One region of the Priestia sp. YIM B13489 genome, then DNA from elsewhere that is predicted to be linked to it. Evidence: riboswitches for the same ligand, from Rfam matches in the RefSeq annotation. Region 1 holds a riboswitch; each other region holds the start of a gene.
The links. A riboswitch is a leader RNA that binds a small molecule or an ion and turns the genes downstream of it on or off. The one in region 1 is predicted to bind thiamine pyrophosphate.

Region 1 (2,269 bases):
CCGCCGATTCCTACAATTGGAAAGTCAATATTCTGGTTTCGCACTTCTTCAATTAACTTTGTACCTTGCACTGCTTTTGCGTCTTTTTTTGTAGAAGTAGGAAAAACAGGTCCCATTCCTACATAATCCGCCCCGTCTCTTATCGCTTGCTGCAGCTCTTGTACATTATGAACAGAGACGCCCACAATTCCTTTTCCTATTTTCTCTCGAACAATATGAGCTTTTTCATCTTCTTGTCCAATATGAACGCCATCTGCTTGTAAGCGGATCGCTAAGTTTAGATCATCATTCACCACAAAAGGAACGCTGTGCTGCTGACAAATTTGCTGAAGTTCCTTCGCCAGCTGATATTTCGCTTCTCCTGTTAAGGCACCCTCGCCTTTTTCACGGAATTGAAACACGGTAACGCCGCCTTCAATTGCTTCTTTCAACACTTCTTTCGGATCTTTTTTACAGTTATTGCTGCCCATTATAAAATAAACTTGCAGCAGCTTTTTGATTTCTTCATTTGTCATTTTCCGGCTCCTTTTAACGTTGATGTACTCTTGCATATGATTCAATATCCTGCCCAGATAAAAGATGAAGCTGATTTAACAGCTCAATTTGAAAGCTTCCCGGCCCTTCTTCACCTTTTTTCGCTGCGGCGATTTCACCTGCCACTCCGTAAAAACTTAAAGCAGCAACGCTTGCCTCGACATATTCTTTTTCTACAGCAGCGAAAGCTCCTATAATTGATGTTAGCAGACACCCAGTCCCCGTCACTTTCGTAAATAACGGGTGACCGTTGTCTACTGTATACGTTTTGTTTCCATCTGTGATTACATCTTGTTTACCCGTGATAACAATCACCGTATCTAATTTGTTCGCTGCTTTTTCAGCAAGTTCAATGACGTCTCCTTGCCCTTCTAATGAATCAACGCCTTTAATGAGCCATGACTCGCCTACGACATTCGCAACTTCAGCAGCGTTACCACGAATAACTGCCATATTTAATTCTTCTACAAGCTGACGTGCTACTTCTGTACGAAACGGTGTCGCTCCGGCTCCTACAGGATCGAAAATAACCGGCACGCCATTTTCATTTGCTGATTTTCCTGCTATTCTCATCGCTTCTACTTCTTGAGCCGTCAGTGTACCCATATTTAAGACAAGCGCTCCGGCGATTCGTGCCATGTCAGCCACTTCTTCCTTCGCATAAGCCATAACAGGTGAAGCTCCTAGTGCAAGCAGTCCATTTGCTGTAAAGTTGGTTACCACAACATTCGTAATATTATGAACAAGCGGACTTGTATCTCTTACTTTTTCTAATTGAGCTGAAATTTTACTAATATCCATGTTTTTTTCACTCTTTTCATTTAGTTTTAACACTGCAAAAAAAAGACAAAAAAGCACCTTGCATGCGCAAAGTGCTTTGGTATGTACTCACATTCCCTGCGCTGGCATTATCCAACAGGTTCAAATGGTCAACAGGCGTCCCTGTACTCTCAGCCTGCCCCGCGCAAGCTCCCATACTATTCTTGTTACGTTTAAAGTTTACTATTAACCTTTTTTATTTGCAACCATTTCACTGTTTTGCCGATAAAATAAAGCTTCTCTATAGGGTGAGTGGCGCTTTAAACCTTACACCATTCCTAAAAGAATAATCAATAGACCTCCAGTAAGCTACTCGAGGTCTTCAATTCCCTAAGAATTCTATCATTTTTTCCTTATGGTTATTTCTCTTGAACCGCTTGATTTCTCACAGCTGTTTTTCTGTCCTTCCCTGCTCTTAAAGATAAAAGAAAACAAAGCAGCAGTACAAGTGCAGCTGATACGTACGGATAATTAATGTTTATATCAAAAAGAAAGCCTGCTACAACGGGTCCAATAATATTCCCAAGACTTGTATAAGCAGAATTTAGTCCGGCTACATACCCTTGGTCGTCTTGTGCCATCATCGACATTTGCGTGCTGATTGCCGGACGTAAAATATCTGTTGCTAAAAAGACGATGAATGTCACAACAATAATAAGCCAGTACGTGTGCACAAACAGCGTAAGTAAAATAAAAAGTCCCGTCATCATCAAGCAAAACGAAATCACTCTTTTTTCACCAAACTTATTTAAAATCCAGCCAAAAATCGTAACCTGCACTACGGCCCCCGCAATAGAGCCAAACGTAATAACAAACGCAATATCTTTGGGCGTAAAGCTAAATTTATGATCAACAAATAGCGAAAAAATCGTTTCATAATTGGATAATCCAAACGATGTCACAAAAACAATAATTA
Region 2 (2,269 bases), 1.8 Mb from region 1:
GGATTCCAGTCTGCGCTTATATTCCTGGAGAAGACGAAAAAAGAGGCCCTATTTATCAAGGTCTTCCTACTAGAGAAACAGACCGTAATAGATGTCCTTTTACCTCTGCAGTAGATTTATACGGATGCGGAGTAGCAGAGGTTTATATTGGAGATCCATGCGCCGGTTCAAGTTTATTAAAGCGTTTGGTTCAATATCAAGAAAGCCGTATTATTCCGCTGCGCATTCGTTCACCTCATATAGAGGGAACGTACAGCGTGCGTCCGGATGTATCAAAAGACGTTCTGCGTTTAGTTGATACTCGATCTGTAAAACCAGTGCCGCCATTTCATACAGTAGAGCGCAGAATGGGAGCAATTACAATGGACAATGATGGCTACGGACGTTACAGAGGAGAGGTTCAAATAGCTAAAACGAATTTGCCTGCAAATGCTAATGTGAATGTGATTGGGTATGTAATAGAAGAAGATCATGAGCTGCTTTCGTTAGTGAGACCGGGGCAAAAACTTGAGCTTGTCACTGTCTAAATGGAAAAACCGCGTATTTTTAAAAAAGCCGCTAACTAGTAAGCTTATAAAAGTAAAGAGCACACACTGCTTAAAAAAGGTGTGTGCTTTTTATTTTACTAAAAAGGAAACTATTTTCATTGCTGAATCATGAACCTTTCTATTGAATAAAACGCTTTACTATGATAAAACTATTACAGGTAAACATATGATAATCGTTTAATTTTATAGAGATACAACGCCACTAGGGGTGCTTTCTAAGCTGAGAGAGACGAGAAGTCTTAACCCTTATAACCTGAACTAGGTAATACTAGCGTAGGAAAGAGGTATTGTAATGGATGTTTTGTATGGTATTTCCTTACGAACTCGTTATAATAATTTTTTGTATATAAACAAAAACACTTCTTTCCTGCGAAAGAAGTGTTTTTTTATGCGTAAAGGAAGGTGTCATACATGGAAGAAACAATTGATTTGATTGTCAAACAGGTAGAGGAGCGCAAAGGGGAGCTAATCCAGTTAGTAAAAACGCTTGTTTCATATAAAACGCCGGCGCCTCCTGCACGAAATTCTCATGAAGCGCAGCGTTACGTAGCAGATTTCCTTAAAAGCTGCGGTTTTTCCATCGATATGTGGGATTTATATTGCAACGATCCTATTGTAGTGGGCACGCTAAAAGGGAAAAAATCAGCTGACTATCAAAGCTTAATTATTAACGGGCATATGGATGTAGCTGAGGTACAAGAAAATGAAAAGTGGGAGACAAATCCGTTTGAAGCTGTGGTAAAAGACAACATGATAATCGGACGCGGAGTTGCTGATATGAAAGGCGGCTTGGCAGGAGCATTATTTGCAGTCCAGCTTTTAACAGAAGCAGGAATCGAACTGCCGGGAGACTTGATTTTTGAATCCGTTGTAGGAGAAGAAGTGGGAGAGGCAGGTACGCTGCAATGCTGTCAGAAAGGATATACAGCTGACTTTGCGCTTGTTGCTGATACGAGTGATTTACATATTCAAGGTCAAGGCGGAGTGATCACGGGATGGATTACGATAAAAAGCAGTAAAACCTATCATGACGGTACACGCCGAAGTATGATTCATGCTGGAGGAGGTCTGTTAGCTGCGAGTGCTATTGAGAAGATGGCAAAAGTGATCGGAGGGCTGCAAGAATTGGAGCGCCACTGGGCTGTTACAAAAAGCTATCCAGGATTTTTGCCGGGAACAAATACGATTAATCCAGCAGTAATCGAAGGGGGAAGGCATGCTGCGTTTATTGCAGATGAATGCAGGCTGTGGATCACCGTTCACTATTATCCCAATGAATCATACGACCAAGTATCAAAAGAAGTGGAAGAATACATTTTAGCTATTGCAAAAGCAGATCCATGGTTAAAAGATAACCTGCCAACCTTTGAATGGGGAGGCACATCAATGATTGAAGACAGAGGAGAAATCTTCCCGTCATTAGAAATTGATGAAAATCATGCTGGAGTACAGCTGCTTGCAAATACTCATGAACAAATTGAAGGGAAAAAGCCCCCAATCGATGTGTCAACTAGCGTAACAGATGGCGGTTGGCTAGCTGATGCGGGAATTCCGGCAGCTATTTACGGTCCGGGAAATTTAGCAAATGCACATGCTGTGAATGAACAATTAGATATGAATCAGCTTATTCAATATACAAAAGTGATGGTGCAGTTCATTTATACGTGGCTGCATACGCATAAGGAGTGATCATCATGAAATTTAGTGAACGATTATACGAA
Region 3 (2,269 bases), on a different contig from region 1:
TGAGCTTGGCACTTGGCGGGGCAGCTGGAGGAATATGCCGTTATCTTTTGGGTTTAAAAGTTACAAAAACAGTTTCAAACCCTCCTTTTCCAGTATCAATGCTGTTTGTAAACTTGCTTGGTGCGTTTGGGCTTGGTCTTTTTTACGGTAGTTATTATGGAAAGGTTCCGAGTCATGCTTATGATGATTCAATATTTTTAATGATTGGCATTGGTTTTTTTGGTGCCTTTACCACTTTTTCAACGTTCAGTGTGGAAACCGTACAGTTAATTCGAGAAAAATCTTATCGGAAAATGCTGGCGTACGTGGGGATTTCAGCATTGGGAACAGTTGGTTTATTTACAGTCGGTTTACTGGCAGGAACGTTTTTATTTAAGTAAAGAGAACGTTTCTAGTAGGGAAAAACAAAAAGACGGAGAAGTAGAGAATGGATAGAAAAGCAGAAGTTTGGAAATACATTTTGTTGATTGTAGCTGTTGCAGGTCAGATCATCGGTTTTTTATTTTTATTTATAAATGTTGTGGCGGCATTTATTTTTTACGGTTTTTATATTCTAACTTTTATTATGTTACTCCTGCTGTTTATATGGGATCGGAAAAAGGAAAAAGACAAGGAAGAATTTGACGACTATACCGATTACTAATCATATAAAAAGCAGAATGATGCGGTGCGCCGGACCTCTTACTTAGTAAAGAAGCTTAAAAGATACATCTATAAAAGGAAGAGAGCCGTAAGAGCATAAAGAGATATTGTATTTACATCTAGTTGTGTTATAATTTTAAGTGCGAAAACAAAATCAATAAATAGCAATCACTAGGGGAGCTTTTTGAAGCTGAGACGAATGTATTTCGGACCCTTTGAACCTGATCTGGTTTGTACCAGCGTAGGGAAGTGGCGATCATGTTTACATAACGATGCATGCTAACCACTCTACGTTGTAGAGTGGTTTTTTTGTATGTAATAAAGCCCTCTACACAAGATGAAGTGGTTGAAATTTCTTTTTATTCTGAACGGAAAGGTTTCGATCATATGGATATTCCTAAATTTCATGTCGTTACAACAGATAAGCAGCCAATTGAAGAGGTTCGGGACATTTTAACGGCTATTGAGCCTTTTGCGGGTGCCATTCATATTAGAGAAAAAAAGAAAACGGCAAAGCAGATTCAATGTTTGCTAGAAAGCCTGCCATTTTGTCTCTCTAAAATTATTGTAAATGACCGAGTTGATGTAGCGCATGCTTTAAAAGCAAAAGGCGTACAGCTTGCCTATCATAGTTTAGATGTTTCGTGTGTTAGAGACGTATTTCCTTCTCTTATTGTCGGAAAATCAGTTCACTCTGTGGAAGAGGCTTTAGAAGCTGAAAAAGATGGTGCTCACTACATTCTATACGGACATATTTATTCAACACATTCAAAAAAAGGATTAAAAAGTCGAGGGGTAGCAGCACTAAAAGAAGTAGTAGATGCTGTACAGATACCGGTTATTGCCATTGGAGGAATTACACCTGTAAATGCCAAAGAGGTGCTTCAAACAGGAGCACACGGTATAGCTGTGATGTCTGGTGTCATGCTTGCGCAAAATCCCCTTAAAGCGATTAAACAATATTCTCATATATGGACATCTGGAGGTGGAGAAAATGAAGCAGCATTATGATGTACTGTTAGTCGGAGGAGGCATAATCAGCTCTTCTATCGCTTATCATTTGTCAAAACAAGGAGCATCAGTGGCCATTCTTGAACGAAATCAAATTGGTTGTGAAGCTTCAAGTGCAGCAGCTGGTATTTTAGGTGCTCAAGCTGAAATTGATGAAGAAGGTCCTCTTTTAGACCTTGCTATTAAGAGCAGAAGCATGTTTCCTGAGCTGGTGAAGGAACTAAAAGAAAAAACGGCCATCGACGTAGAGCTCATTCAAAAAGGCTTATTAAAAGTCGCTGTAACAGAAGAAGATGCACACGTATTAAAGAAAAAAGCTGCTCAGCACCACCGATGGGATGAACATGTAAGATGGATCGATGTAAAAGAAGCGCGTTTGTTAGAACCCGGGCTCTCTCCAGACATATACGGAGCCATTACAATACCGGGGGACGGCCAGCTAGCTCCGGCTAAGTTAACGCAAGCTCTTGCTCATGGAGCCTTGTATCACGGAGCAGATATATTCGAATACTGTGATGTTCATTCTCTTATTATGGAAAATGAAACAGTAAAAGGTGTACAGACGTCCAAAGGCTCTTTTTACGGAGAAAAAGTAGTTATTGCAGCAGGCTCATGG

Region 2: another riboswitch for thiamine pyrophosphate. It lies ahead of ACFX4W_RS28740 (acetylornithine deacetylase); the one in region 1 lies ahead of thiM (hydroxyethylthiazole kinase).
Region 3: another riboswitch for thiamine pyrophosphate. It lies ahead of ACFX4W_RS03475 (thiamine phosphate synthase); the one in region 1 lies ahead of thiM (hydroxyethylthiazole kinase).

Annotation. Positions count from the first base shown of each region.
Region 1 covers NZ_JBHZOQ010000053.1:2,657,561-2,659,829, reverse strand. The annotation lists gene thiE (thiamine phosphate synthase) at 1-515, opposite strand, end outside; gene thiM (hydroxyethylthiazole kinase) at 529-1,335, opposite strand; TPP riboswitch at 1,412-1,520, opposite strand; gene ACFX4W_RS19335 (MFS transporter) at 1,713-2,269, opposite strand, start outside.
Region 2 covers NZ_JBHZOQ010000053.1:4,444,869-4,447,137, reverse strand. The annotation lists gene ACFX4W_RS28745 (MupG family TIM beta-alpha barrel fold protein) at 1-527, shown strand, start outside; TPP riboswitch at 743-845, shown strand; gene ACFX4W_RS28740 (acetylornithine deacetylase) at 960-2,237, shown strand; gene tenA (thiaminase II) at 2,243-2,269, shown strand, end outside.
Region 3 covers NZ_JBHZOQ010000036.1:318,891-321,159, forward strand. The annotation lists gene crcB (fluoride efflux transporter CrcB) at 1-380, shown strand, start outside; gene ACFX4W_RS03470 (hypothetical protein) at 428-643, shown strand; TPP riboswitch at 806-907, shown strand; gene ACFX4W_RS03475 (thiamine phosphate synthase) at 1,030-1,653, shown strand; gene thiO (glycine oxidase ThiO) at 1,637-2,269, shown strand, end outside.